Regions from separate parts of the Tissierella carlieri genome, predicted to be linked through region 2. Evidence: riboswitches for the same ligand, from Rfam matches in the RefSeq annotation. Region 2 holds a riboswitch; each other region holds the start of a gene.
What was found. A riboswitch is a leader RNA that binds a small molecule or an ion and turns the genes downstream of it on or off. The one in region 2 is predicted to bind cyclic di-GMP.
Positions count from the first base shown of each region.

Region 1: linked by a shared signal. The riboswitch ahead of KQI38_RS00335 (sigma-70 RNA polymerase sigma factor region 4 domain-containing protein) and the one ahead of KQI38_RS09885 (MSCRAMM family protein) in region 2 are both predicted to bind cyclic di-GMP.
Region 3: linked by a shared signal. The riboswitch ahead of KQI38_RS22230 (type II secretion system protein) and the one ahead of KQI38_RS09885 (MSCRAMM family protein) in region 2 are both predicted to bind cyclic di-GMP.

Region 1 covers NZ_JAHLOH010000004.1:33,174-38,239, reverse strand. Annotated here, with positions in the region: gene KQI38_RS00345 (recombinase family protein) at 1-13, opposite strand, end outside; gene KQI38_RS00340 (hypothetical protein) at 107-487, opposite strand; gene KQI38_RS00335 (sigma-70 RNA polymerase sigma factor region 4 domain-containing protein) at 1,050-1,520, opposite strand; cyclic di-GMP riboswitch class I at 1,918-2,005, opposite strand; gene KQI38_RS00330 (hypothetical protein) at 2,085-2,258, opposite strand; gene KQI38_RS00325 (S8/S53 family peptidase) at 2,301-2,543, opposite strand; gene KQI38_RS00320 (M56 family metallopeptidase) at 2,704-4,962, opposite strand; gene KQI38_RS00315 (BlaI/MecI/CopY family transcriptional regulator) at 4,964-5,066, opposite strand, start outside.
Region 2 covers NZ_JAHLOH010000032.1:25,395-30,460, forward strand. Annotated here, with positions in the region: gene KQI38_RS09880 (methyl-accepting chemotaxis protein) at 1-1,832, shown strand, start outside; gene KQI38_RS09885 (MSCRAMM family protein) at 1,875-3,575, opposite strand; cyclic di-GMP riboswitch class I at 3,729-3,813, opposite strand; gene KQI38_RS09890 (5'-nucleotidase C-terminal domain-containing protein) at 4,012-5,066, shown strand, end outside.
Region 3 covers NZ_JAHLOH010000016.1:126,724-131,789, reverse strand. Annotated here, with positions in the region: gene KQI38_RS03140 (prepilin-type N-terminal cleavage/methylation domain-containing protein) at 1-1,260, opposite strand, end outside; gene KQI38_RS03135 (hypothetical protein) at 1,283-1,738, opposite strand; gene KQI38_RS22230 (type II secretion system protein) at 2,120-2,536, opposite strand; cyclic di-GMP riboswitch class I at 2,755-2,846, opposite strand; gene KQI38_RS03125 (type II secretion system F family protein) at 2,959-4,161, opposite strand; gene KQI38_RS03120 (type IV pilus twitching motility protein PilT) at 4,173-5,066, opposite strand, start outside.

The DNA.
Region 1 (5,066 bases), on a different contig from region 2:
TCTTTTCCTTCATAAATAACCCTCCGTTCTAATTCTAAAAAAACAGGCGAGAGGAATATTGTATCCTATCGCCTAATCAATGCTTACTCATGTAGCTCAGCAGTGACTACAACATCTGAAGTTCTGCCTCTACCACTTGCCTCTCTTCTTCATCTAAAAAAGCTTGATACTCCGCTTCATCCACAATCAGAAATTCGACTGTATCTTTCTCACCCATCTGCATAGGGAGCAAGTCTTTCAGAATCTCCTGCAGTAGTTTTTGATCCGGGCATTGGTTGATGAATTCTCTGAAAGTATTCAAAACCAAGCGGTCAGCAATATCCGTTAAAATCATTTTATCTGTGTTTTCCTTGTGCAGCATGATGAAACTGGCAATGTTAGACGGAGTATTATCAAAATAATATGCTTTACGGTTTCCGTCATAGTCGTATACATAGCCAATAACCATATCCTTGCCAATTAGCTCATCCATTTTTTGATTTTCCATAATGATTCCTCCTTGTTCTTTTTTCTGTTTAATCTTACAAGGATGCTGCAGGGAATAAATCCCCTGCAGCATAGTTTCTAAGATCAAACGATCTGCTTGTTCTTCATTTTAAAACTATTACAATGCTTCTATTCGACACTACTTCCCGAAGCACAAAAGCCTTACGGCTTACAGGGCGGCAACATAAATGATTTGCTGGTTAAGCAAACGCCATAGGAATTTCACCTCTCCCAGGATCTCTGCGAGCCGCCCCCATTGCGATGTCTGTGGCTGGGCGGAAGTAGCATTATCACTGTCCATTTCATTGCGATACGGTCCACCACAGACCGTTTTATGAACGGGCTTTATCGCTCGTAACCTTCGATGCCATCGGTTCGACGGATGTCCGTTACCCATCCGCAGGCAGTCTTGGCGCGCCCATCAAAGTCGCTGCCGCTCATCACGGCTGAACAGCTCATGTATTTAAGTTACCGGATATGAAATTTTCAAGGAGCAAAAGGGAGAATAAAAAAACCCCCTCACTTACTTCCACGTTGAGTGAGGGGGGTGCACGGAAATATTTTTATTTTTCTATAAGTTTTTTTAATTTATTAAGAATTCTAACCTTTCTGTCATGAATAGTCATATAGGGAATATGTGTTTCTTTCGATAATTGTCGCTCGCTCTTACCTTTAAAATATAACTCGGTGATTAGCTCTTGTTCCGCTGGAGTAAGTAGTTTTAGACAGGTCCTCATTTTCTCAATCATTATTGACTTTACTGCCGCATCCTCAACACTTTCACCTTCAGCTGCAAACTGCCGATTCTCCACCAATAGCCGTTCATAGGAATCCTCGCGGCTTGGTATGTAAGTTACAGTTTGCCTTGCATAATCAATTCTGCATCGTTCTGCCTTCAGGTCATATTGTTGATACTCCATCTTTCGGTCACTTTTTTTCAACACCTCAATAATTTCTTTACTTAAGTCAGGATATTCCTGGCTATAATTTGTTCTTCTTTTTCGTTTAACCATAGGGCTTGTCCTCCATTTCATGATTTTTAAATCCAAAATGAAGAACAAGCGGCGGAGATCTACAGCGGGTCAGTTCCAGCAGTTTTTTATATAAAATAAAAGGCTTCCAATCGAAAAGTAACCTTATTGGTCGGAACTGGTGCCTTTTTGTCGAACAAAAAAAGCCAGCAGAATGCCTTTGGCAAACTGTTGGCTTCTTGTAATATGAAGTTGTTAGAAGGCCATATGTAGATAGAACATCTTCAATTCAACCTCCCAAAAAAACATATGTGTATGAGATTCATCTTTGTACCTCACTTTCACCTTGGTCAATAGCAAAAGGGTGATATCCAATAAAACATGTTCAATCAAAAGCCGCTTATGCATAAAAAGACCTGCCCTTTTAGAAAAGAGCAGGTCTTTTTTATGACTTGGAACTTCTGGCAGCCAGGCTATCATAATGCAACAGCATCTTAGATCCTATAGCTTTGCGTCCCTGTCTTTTGACAGGTTTGCCCTTAACTCTATTTATATCTTAAATTATATAAAATATAAGGTTAATAGGAAATTCAAAAGTACAGAAAAATAAAAACTACCATCAATAATCTAGCTATTATATTCTTCATGATACACTCCAAAAAACGAATCTTGACATCCACTAACTACATCGATTCCATCGATTGGTTTTTCACAATAAATATGATCAGTAGGTTGTAAAAATCCAAATGTATCATGTTTAACACCTATAACAGAATTCAGAGAGGCCGGAAATGTGAGCAAATCATCATTACTATACGCTGAGACAACAATAATTTCGCTTTTCTAGTTTTCAGTCATAAGTTCTACAAATCTGACTCTGTCAGTAAATTGAACTGATCCCATGCTGAGATTAATAACATCAATATCATTTATAAGACACCAATTTAACGCGATAACAAGTTTTTCGAAATTTACTGGCTCAAGAGTATGCTCAAAAATCTTAATACTATATATAGTAACTCCATACTCACATTTTTCATCAATAACTGATGCTATTCTCGTGGCGTGACCTATACCGTCTGGCATGAACGGCTTTCACTTCTATGTCGGCAACTTCATAACAATAACAATTCTTCAGGATTAATAACGGATTTACACCATCATCAATAATCGAAACATAGTTCTGGTACTTCTCCAGAGTTTTTTATAATAATTATTGGATGACAAAGATGAATGGATGATGCTCTTAATTATTATGTCGAAGTGCTTCTACATCCCGTTCATCATGTATTTGATAAATAAGATTTTCTACACTTAGCTGTATCCGCTTATTGCTATATTGCTTTTCTAACCTGTCAATTTTGGATTCTAAAGCAGCCTTACCTCCAACCAATTCATCTTCACTCTTGCTATAGATAAATGCTCGAACTCCATTTATTAATCCCATCAAGGCCCGGTCACGCTCTGCGACAGTAAGGTTATTTTCATCAAGTATATCATAGCATAGGGTATATTCAATTGTCGCTTGGAAAGTTGTCATTTCTGTATTACCTCCAGATATTGGAGTAGTCAACTCTCGATTTATGCTGTTAGATATATACGGACGCATAACTTCATCTGTATACTGCTGCATATGTTTTACTGCATTTTCAGTGATAGATGCATTTAATGTGATACTTAAGAAGTGCAGATCTTGCTGTGTCAATGTTACTGGATAAGTTCCTGACTTTAAACTGTTATTAATCTTTTCAAAAACTTTTTGAGGATACTTTCCATCATCCTCCATAGTTACTACAATCTCCTTATTGAAATCGGCAACGGATAGTTTTTCGTATCCCTTTGTTTTTAGAGAAAGGAACAATGTAAAATCTTCCGAGGTAGCATTTTCAAGCTCATTCTCCTCTGACTTTTTCAATGGTATTGATACGTTTTCAAGCTCCTGTTCGTTAATTACTTCTGCCCGAAACGATAAAAATGAAAATGCTACTTTCAGTGACGGATCGCTGTACTTTTTCACCCATTTTTTACTTTCAGCTTCTAATAGCGTTTGTATAGCAGTTTCATCTGTAAGTTCGCTCTTACTTTTACCTTCCACAAAGTTGCTGATATCCGCATTTATGCCTTCAATGGCTTGATTTCTTTCCCCCATTGTGAGTGTGTCGGCGTCCAATATGGTGTAGCTCGCTCCATACTCTATCTTTCCTGTATCCCACACTTTATTGCCTCCAAAATTCCATGTTTCCCATTTCTCTGCGATGATTGGAGTTAATACATTAAGAATGAAATAAACATCCCTATCTGTTTGTTTAATATCTTCCCAACTCTCTGGTATATGATTAAGCAATTCAAAATAGGCTGCTTCATCCTGACCAATGATATCCCATACCTTGTTGCGATATTCAGCTACGGTCATATTTTCGTAATCTTCAAATCGTAAGGCGAGCAATTTGTTGTATTTATCATCAACCTTTGCGATTGAAGAAAAATTTTTTTTACTAACGTTATTGCCAGCCTTGTTATTTGTAGCCAATGCAGATCCAATCGTTACAATTCCGATCAATACTAAACAAAGAATCGTAAAACCGGCTTTTTTTCTCTTTGTGTCTAAAATTGAAACAATACGATTTTTCATACCTCTTTTCCCTCCATAAAAATTTGTTGATAATACGGTTTTTGGGAGCGTCCCATCCCTAATAACGCCAATAATCGTTTCACCATACTGCTTACGCTGCTGAAAATTTGCGTCTTGTAAAACCAATGCGTCACAAGCAATTTCACACTGTACTTCAGTTGCTCTTGCCATGAGATAAACCACTGGATTGAACCAATGGAGTGCGGTGGCTATCAAAATCATTGCCTTGTACCAAAGGTCACGTCGTTTGCAATGAATTAACTCATGCCTTAGAATGAGAGATAATTCATTATCGGCAATTTTAATGGGTGGTAGTAAGATTGCCGGATGGACCAAACCAACAAGCATTGGACTTTTGATACCTGGACATCTCTTTAACGTCACTTGTTCTTTAATTTTCAATTCTGACTTCAAACTGTCAAATATTCTAATTACCTTTACATCAGTCACGGATTCGCTCCATCGCTTTATCACTTTCATGAAACGCCTATACTGCAAAATATGATATACTACGATAACGCTAAACCCAACAATCCAAATAGCTGCAAACACCCACCATAAAGACAATGCTACTGGAGTACTTACTATTTCTCCACCAACTGTTACAGGCGAAGCGGTATTGCCAATTGTTGATTGCATAGATATAAACTGCGATTGTATTATATGATTATCTGGCATTTGAACAGGAAGAAGCGGCAAATCAAATTGAGGACGATAGGGGAATATCCAGCCAATTACTATCACCAGCCAAATCCTATACTGCCATTTAGCGGAATATCGTTTTGATAAAAGAGGATTCATGATCATGTATGCAAGAGTTATCGGTGTCATAGAAATAGAGCATTGGAATAATGTAGTTAAAAATCCTTGCATATTAATCCCCCCGTTCTTTAAGCCATTTTGCCAGTTCATCAAGGTCACTATCCTTTAGCTTTTTGCCATTATAAAGTGTAGCAACTAAACTGACAAAGGAATTT
Region 2 (5,066 bases):
CTTTACAAAAAAATACTTTAGGATCTATATTGAATTTGATTTTATACAATGATAATCATGAGGCGGATTATATGAGGGGAGTTGTGACAAAAATAACAGCTGATAATCCGGGCAATACCTATTATATAACTTATAGTAACAAAGAAACTTATTTTCCCATTGGTGTAAGTGTATCACCAGATTTTGATGGGACAACTAGACCTTGGTATACAGGTGCCATGGAAACTCAGGATTTTTACATCACTGAACCCTATATAGATGCTATAACTGGCGATATGGTAATTACTGTTTCTAAACAGTTTAAAACTAGTAGTGGAATGAAGGGTGTAATGGGAACAGATATATCTATTAACTATCTAGTAGATTTCATTGCTTCAGCTGACTATGGAAATGGGTCCTATGCTTTTTTATTAGATGATAAAGGAAATGTACTTACTCATTTAAATGATGAATTTAAACCCAATAAAGATGGCAGCTTCAAGAAGATAGATGAGCTATTAGAAGGGAAAATGGCAGATATTATAGGAAAAACGGGAATTAAAATCAAAGACAGGGCTATAAGGGATTTTGATGGTGTAGATAGACTCTTTTTCTATGGAGATATAGAAGAATCAAATTGGACAGTAGGAGTTGCTATAACGCAAGACAGTGTAATGGGCAGTATTAATCGCGTTATTTTACTTACTATATTAGCTGCAATATCTGTAATTATAATATCTATTATATTAGTTTTATATATGGCAAGTACTATAACCAAGCCTATTAGAGAATCTGTTGAAATTGCTGAGGATATATCCAATCTGAATCTATCTCAAGAGATTGAAGAAAAAGACTTAAAAAGAAAAGATGAAATGGGACAAATGTATCAATCCTTTAATCTTATTATACAAAAATTGAGGGCATTTATGAAAGATATGGATGGATCTATTAGGATAAATCATGAGGTTAATGAACAAACCTTAGAAAAGGTTCATTACTTATTAGGACAAGCAGAGGATACTTCAGCTACAACAGAAGAATTATCTGCAGGAATGGAAGAAACATCTGCTACCACTATATCTATCAATGAATCATCACAGGAGATAGAAAGAGCATTATCAGATTTTGCTCAGAAAGTAGAAGAAGGTGCAAATACATCTAATGAAATAAGTGTGAAGGCAGATAAGCTAAGTCATCAATTCATTAATGCCAAGGATAAATCAATGGAGATATATTCTAATGCAAGAGAAGAAATAGAAAAGGCTATAGTTTCATCTAAAGAAGTAGAGAAAATAAATGTATTGTCAAATGCAATACTACAGATATCAGAGCAGACATCCCTTTTATCCTTAAATGCAGCTATAGAGGCAGCAAGGGCTGGAGAATCAGGAAGGGGATTTGCAGTAGTAGCAGATGAAATAAGAAAATTAGCTGAGAACTCTAATTCAACAGTAGGTGAGATACAAACTGTAACAGAAAGTATAACAAAATCAGTAGGAGAGTTGATAGAAAGGATATCCCTTGTAATGGATTTCTTAGAAAAAGATGTAACTAAGGATTATGAGTTAATGGTAGATGCAGTAAGTCAATATAGGGAAGATGGATCTCACTTAAATAATATAATCTCAGATCTTAGTGCAACAGCAGAAGAACTTGCAGCAACTGTAAATGAAATATCTATAGCTATTAAGGAAGTCTCTATTACTGTAGAAGAGTCAACTGTAGCCACTACAAATATTGCTGAGAAGAATATGAATATTGTAGAGGCAATAAATGATATAAGTGGAATAATTGAGAAGAATAAAGATATATCTGATAAGTTAGAAGAAATAGTTTCTCAGGTTAAGTTTTAATAGGGAGGAGCTAGGTAGTTTTACCTAGCTCCTTAACTTATCTTATTTTTTTCTTCTTATAAATTGACCTATAGCTAACAATAGACCACCAAATCCATAAAAAATATACTCTGATGTTGTTCCTGTTGCAGGTAGAGATGGTGCTGCTAATGGAACTGATTCTACAATTTCTATTTCCTCTTCAGGAAGGATTTCTTCTGATTCTATTTTTATTTCAGGTGCAGCTTCAGGAATTTCTTCTTCAATAATTACTTCTTCTTCAGGTGTTTTAGGTATAGCTTCAGGAATTTCCTCTTCTATAGTTTCCTCTTCATCTGGCGGGGGAGTATCATCATCTTCATCCGGTGGTGGATTATCGTCATCGTCGTCATCTTCTTCTGGATAATCTGCTATATTTGTAATATTCACTTTGAGTAGCCTATCTTCATTAGTAGTTTCTCTATTCAATACTAATGAAAGTCCAGAATTACTCATTCCTTTAATATATCCAGCTCTATCTAATTCATATAGTTTATAGAAACCTTCCCCCAGATCAGAGAAGAAGACAATTCCCGTTGATCCAGTTGTCTGCTCGGATATGAACTCTTCTATAGATTCATTTGTCTTGTAAAGTCTGAAGGCAAATCCACTTAAACCTGGTGTAGCATTTCTTGTATCTACTACATTTTTAATTACTTCTATTGTTCCTTTCCATTTTGGAGGAGTTTCATTATCCTTTTGGTTAGTAAAATCTACATTAGCTTCTACATCTTCTAATATAGAAACTTCTAAATTATTATCTGATGTTAAAGTGTATCCATTAGGGATATCAATTTCTTTAATCATATATTCACCAGGATTCAAGCCATCCACTGTTACCGAGCTGTTACCTACTATTGTAACAGTATCTAATAATGTCCATGCTTCTGATTCATTAAGGATATATATCTCAAATTCAAACTCAGTTCCATCTTCTATAATATTATCTTCAGGATCTATAACAAGTTTTTTAATAGTTATTTTACCTTTTGGATCTGATTCATCAGGAATTTTTCTGTTTTCTACTTCAATTTCAGCTATATAATCCTCATCGGCATCATCGGGAAGAATTATTGTTTTTCCATTGCCGATACTACTTAAATATCCATCTGGAATATCCTCTGTTAAGGTGTATTGACCTTCTTCTAATTCTGTAAACTCAATGATTCCTTCATCATCAGTTTCTTTGGTTTTTTCATATCCGTTTGGTCCTATAAGGGTGAAACTTATACCTTCTGGTGATTGAATATTATTTGGATCTGTAACTGTCTTGATTACCTTAACTTTGCCTATCCATGGTTCTTCTGGTATGTCTATAATAATGTTAAAAGAGTAATGGGATATTTCTGGTATATTACCTCCATTATTATCTGGGGATCTAAAACCAGATCTGCTGCTGCCTAAATTTTCATATAGTCTATAACCATTTCCACCCTTCACTGCTAAAGCATCAATCGATACATTGTTAGCCTCAAAGCTTAAATACTTTCCATCATCTGATAAAGTGAATTCTATCCAATATATGGAGTTAGTGTCATGGATTTTATTTCCATCCTTATCAAAATAGATTATTGTACTTTCTGGTGGATCAATTTTGAAATCAAAACCTGAGTCATTTCCTGGGTAGTCAGTTCCAGAATCAGCAAAGCTGATATTTGGTATTATTGATACTGCTAAACTTAGTACCAGTAAGAAAACGATGAACAATTTACTGTATTTCTTCATTTTTTTCACTCCTTTCATAAATATGGAAATATAATTATTATAGCTATAGTATGCTGAATCCCCTTCTATGCTATAAAATTGAAACAAAAACTATTATTATAGTAATATTTCTATAGCTGTCCAAAAATGCAGAAAGCTGCTATGTTTTACTAACATAGCAGCTGAACAATCATTACCATATGGTATTAGACTTCAAGCTTTGCGTCCCCACCTTTCGGTGGGTTTGCCTTTATTATGTTCAATTATATAATTTTATTTATATATATTATACCAACAACTATTAAGTTAAAACATAAAGTTGTTAAAAAAGAATTATTTTTGATATTTTGGATAAAATTTCAAAAACAAGGAGGATTTACGAAAAGTATGTAGAATAAGTTATATATAAAGTGTAATGGGTATGATTACACTAAGTAAAATTTAAGGGGGTTTATGTATGAAGTTTAGAAACAAAAGAATCGTTAGCTTGTTTTTATCATTAGCCCTAGTATTAGGTATAATGATGGGAGCAGCACCAGCAGCATTTGCTGAAGAAATAGCAAAGGTAACTGTGGACATTGTTTCCTTTAACGATTTTCATGGTAATGTAAAGGATTTAGGTAAAGATATTGGTATGGCCAAAATGATAGGTTACTCCAAAAAACTTTTAGAGCAAAATCCTAATACAGTATTTGTATCTGCTGGGGATCTCTATCAAGGTACAGCTATATCAAATCTTACTTATGGTGCTCCTGTATCTGCTATGATGAAGGCTATGGGAGTAGTTGCTTCAGCAGTAGGTAACCATGAGCTTGATTGGGGAGCAGAACATATGAAGGGTTGGGCAGAAGACGGAGGCTTTGATTTTTTAGCTACTAATATTGTAGATAAAAAAACTGGTAAGCCAGTAGAGTGGGCAAAACCTTATAAAATTGTGGAAAAAGGTAATATCAAAATAGCATTCTTAGGGTTAGCTCACCCAGATACAAGCACTCTTACAAAAGCTGAGCATGTAGAAGGATTAGAATTTACTGACCCAGTAGAAGCAGCAAAGACTTGGGTTAAATATTTACAAGAAGGTAAGGCGGAAGAAGGTACACCAGACGTTATAATAGCTCTTACACATCTTGACTCTGCACAAGATAAAGAAACTAAAGAAATTACAGGAAATGCAACAAAACTTGCCGATATAGAAGGAATAGATGGAATAATTTCTGGTCATAGCCATCTAACTGTAGCAGGTAAGGTAAAAGATGTTCCAGTGGTACAAGGATATAAAAATGGTCGTGGACTTGCAATACTATCTATAGAATTAGATAAAGATAATAAAGTAGTAGGCATAGAGCCGAAATATGACGACTTAGCTAGTAAGGCTGCTGATATTGTAGCAGACCCAGAAGGACAAAAGTTATTTGAAAAATTTGAATTAGAAGCTGGACCAATATTAGGTGAAGTAATTGGTGAAGCAGCAGAAGCTTTCACACATAATAGTAAAGAAGATAATGTTACTTT
Region 3 (5,066 bases), on a different contig from region 2:
ATGTTTTTGATTTGTTAAATAATAACTATATCCACTAGGATGTTTGCCTGCTAACCAGCCATATCCACTTAAATTTCTATTATTCGTATAAAATATGCCTATATCTTCTATACTAGTGAGAAAGCTATCAAAATATCCATAGCCATTCCTTCTGATATTAATATTTGCACTTCCTGCAGTTGTTACACCATCTACAAGAACTACCATGTAGTTCTTCACTTGCTGTTTAGAATTTAATCCATAACTACTTTTATTTTCATTAAATTTCTTTAATTGATAATATGCTCTCCTCATACCGTCTCCAGTATTAGTAGCACCATCTGCAGTTAAGGCATTGACCATAGTCTGTAATTTATTTTTTTCATCATTGACTTTAACATTATAAAAACTAGATAGATCTATTCTGTTTACATCTTTACTGTTATAGTTACTATGTGGCATATTTGCATTATAAGAAAATGGGACTAGACTTACATATACATCAGATTCTTCAAATATAGAAAACAAGCCTCCATTTGGATCATTTAATGTATTCTTTAAAAGATTTAACCTAACGGGATTATTTCCATTTATCCCTGTAGTTGTAGTTCCTTCACCATTCATGCCCCAATTCATACTTCCTGATGTATCTAGTACCATAGATATTGCAGCAACAGGCCTTTTATGGATTTCCGGTGTCTCCTCTGTTCTATAAGCTAATGCAATGGCTGGCTTCTTTGCATCTCCCCAATCTATAATGTGAAGTGCATTAATAGCCTCAACTTCAGTAGCTATAGTATCAGATTTCCTGTTATTACTGACATTAAGAATATATCTAATTATTTTATCTTCTTGAGTTTCTCTCGGTTTAGTAAACTTCAGATCATATATCAAATCTTCTAATCCATTGGTTAAAACATCCATCTTATAATAACCTGTTTTACCATCAATGGATACATATTTATAATGTACAATTGATTTTTTATCAGGTCCTAATCCTATATAATTCCAAGGTTTAACTAACCCTTTTATATCACCATTCTCAACGATTGGTTTGAAATCATCTTCAGTTATCATAAACCCCACTGTTGAAAATCTTATGGCATTATTAGTGGTTTCAATGGCATATCTGATGTCAGCTTGATTTTCAAAGGATTTAAATGTACTCGAATGTCCTCTTATTCCTATAAATAAGATATTATAGGCAATAATCATTACCATAAATCCTATACCTATTGCTATAATCAATTCTATTAAAGTAAATCCTTTTCTTTTATTCATACAGATCCCTCTTGATCTTATATTATTCTTTTATCCATCTAGTCCTACTAAGATTATTCTTATCAATATAAAGTGATAAAGATGAAGTTCCAGATCCCTTTGCTGTTTTGGCAGCAGCATGAATTTTAATTTCATCATCTTCCTTTGAGATTTCTATATCTACATATCCAACAGGATTTATCTCATTAGGTAAAGCAAGTTTTTTATGAGTCAAGGTATCTTTCGTATCTTTTATAAACTTATATATCTTTAAATCACCATCTTTTTCCTCCATCAAAGCCGCATATGCTATATCTATACCTGATCTAGCTAAATAATATGCTCTTAAATTATCTTCTTGAGTTGTAACTTGCTTAGTATTTGATTGGGCAATTGTTATAATCGAAATAAATAAAATTGACAATACTACCATTACCATTAAAACTACTGGCAATACAAAACCTTTAACTCTTTTTAGGTTCTTATTTATATAATTCATCCTATCACCTTTTAATCAATTTATATCATCTATACTATCTAACCAAATGTCCTTAGACATCTCGTTACATAGCACAGTAGTTTGACACTGTAGGGAGAAAATCTCCCTACAATATCTGTATTTTCCCTTTAGAATTATAAAGTACTAAGTCATACCATTTAAGGATTGTACTACATTTAGGATAATAGGAGTAAGGGAATGCCCCTGCAGTACACTCATATATGCATACCTTTTAAGATGAATCTATTAGTAGTCCGTATATACAAATTATCATGGTTATTTATTTAGCTTATTTTGTTGTGCGAATTTAAATAGTTAGTAAATATTTATTGCAGTACAATTTATATTTCCATATTTTATAAGTTCTGTTATTGATGCTATTTACTCCTTTAATTCTTTAATCTTTCCAGGTGAAACTATAAAAGAACCATCATCTTTAAAAGTAACTGTATATTCATCTCCAACCGTATTATCAGTTCCGTCTTCAAATATGACTGATTTACCTTTTAACTGTTCAGATATCTTAGGCCATTCTTGCATATAATCCTCAGACCCTTCATCCTTTGTTCCATTCCAAGATTCTTCTTCTTGAACTTTATTATCTGCTACCGCCATTGTAGCTGCTGACTCAAGTGTTCTAACATTAGCATTATGTGCCGCAATAGCTGCATTAACCCTTGACTTACCTAATTTAGGTACAGCTATAGCTGCCAATATCCCTAATATTGCAATAACTACCACTAACTCAACTAAAGTAAATCCTTTTCTGTTTCTTTTCTTGTTAATCCATTTCAACATTTGTTTTCCCCCTTAATTTTTATTTTAAAAATAATTATATAATTACAACAATGATCTCTTTCCTAAATCACCACCATTCTATCAATTCACAATGCTCAGTATACAATGTACAATTTAAAATCTGCAGACTCTGTTCATTTGTAAACAAAGAAATTTACAAGTTTAATTTATCAAAACAGTTTTATCGTACAAAAAAGCTGCATAAATAATACAACTATTTATGCAGCTGAACGATCATCATTATCCTATTGGATAACCTTAGACTCAAGCTTTGCGTCGCTAAGTTTCCTTAACTTTGCCGAGGAAATATTCATTTTTCGCTAATTTAATTTATTTTATATTATAATAATCCCTTTGTATTGTCAATATTTGGTAAATTAATAATTCACTTTAATTGTGAACTGTTCATTTTCAATTATTTATTATTGTATGGTATTCACCATATCAAACATTGGCATTGCCATAGCTATAACTATAAACCCAATGACCACTGCCATAACAACTAACATAAGAGGTTCCATTAAGCTAGTCATTCTTTGCAGAGCTACTTCTACCTCATCATCGTAGAAATCTGCTGTCTTGTATAATATATCATCAAGAGAACCTGATTCTTCTCCTATTTTTATCATGGAATCTACCATTGGTGAAAATACTCCCACTTCGTTAACTGCTCTAGACAAAGCAACTCCTTTTCTTACATTTTCAGCTGCTATTGCTAATCTATCATGTATTACTTTATTTCCCACCACTTTAGCTACCACATCTATGGATTGAAGTAAAGGAATACCACTAGATATTAGAGTTGATAAAGTCCTTGTAAATCTTGATGTAATTATTTTTACATTTGTATCTTTTACTATTGGGATTTTGAGCTTTAATGTATCTAAAAAATTCCTGCCAATAGGTGTTTGCTTAAAAGTGGCAAATCCTGCTATCATTCCTATAACTATTACTATAAATATATACCAGAAATTTGTTAGCCAACTACTTATATTAAGTAAAACCTGCGTAGGAACTGGTAATGCTTGTCCGCTAGATTCAAACATACCTATGAAAGTCGGCATAACAGCTACTAATAAGAATATAACCACTGCAATGGAAACTACTGCTAATGCTATTGGATATATTAAAGCTGATTTAATTTTGTTTTCCAATTTGTTTTCCTTCTCATAATGTACTGCCATTCTTTCCATTATTGTATCTAAGTTTCCACTGACTTCTCCTGCTTCAATCATATTTATAAGGAGTGCTGGAAATACCTTGGGATGTTTTTTCATTCCTTCAGATAAGGTAAACCCTTTCTGAACATTTTCATATAATGCTCCTAATGCCTTAATTAAGTTTTTATTTTCAGATTGTTTCTCTAATATTTCTATACATTTTACTATGCCAATACCAGCATCTAACATTGTATAAAACTGTCTGCAAAATACTGCTAGATCTTTCTTTTTAACTTTGCTAGAAAAGATATCTATCTGTGCTTCAGCCTCTATGTCCTTCTCTATTGAAACCGTCAGATAGTTATTTCCCTTTAGCATTGCTAATACATCCGACTTCTCATTTCCTTCAAAATATCCTTCTATCATTTCTCCATCTTGAGATACTGCTTTATACTTATATATCATAAGGTCACATCCTAAATAATATATTTTCTAATATTTTCTTGATTTATCGCCTGCATTAAAGCTATATCTTTAGATATTAATCCTCTTTTATAGAGCTCAAGTAATGATGAATCCATAGGCTGCATCTGATATTTTGCTCCTGTCTGTATCGCTGTATCTATTTGATGAATCTTATCTTCTCGAATTAAATTTCTTATGGCTGATGTTGCTACCATTATTTCAAAGGCAGCCACTCTTCCAGATTCATCTGACTTTGGCAATAATTGTTGAGATATTATTGCCTGAATAGCTGATGAGAACTGTACTCTCACTTGTTGCTGCTGATGTGGTGGAAACACATCTATTATCCTATCTATAGTCTTTGCAGCTCCATTGGTGTGCAAAGTTGATAACACAAGATGACCTGTTTCAGCTGCAGTAAGCGCTATAGATATCGTCTCTAAATCCCTCATTTCTCCAACTAATATAACATCTGGATCTTGCCTTAAAGCAGCCCTAAGACTTGATGCAAAGGACCTAGAATCTGTACCTATTTCTCTCTGATTTACTATACTTTGATTATGTTTATGTAAATATTCTATAGGATCTTCAAGAGTTAGTATGTGGCATTTTCTTTCATTATTTATTTGATTTATCATAGTAGCTAAGGTTGTGGATTTTCCACTTCCTGTAGGACCAGTAACTAAAATAAGTCCACGAGGTAATCTAGCTAAATCTTTCACCACTGGTGGAAGTCCCAAGTCATCTATGTTAGGTATTTCTAACGGAATTATCCTTAATGCCATACCATAAGATCCTCTTTGCTTATATGCATTTACTCTATATCTACCTATTCCTGGACTAGAGAAAGAAGTATCTACTTCACCATTTTCTTCTAATTCTTTTATTAAATGCTCACTCAAAGT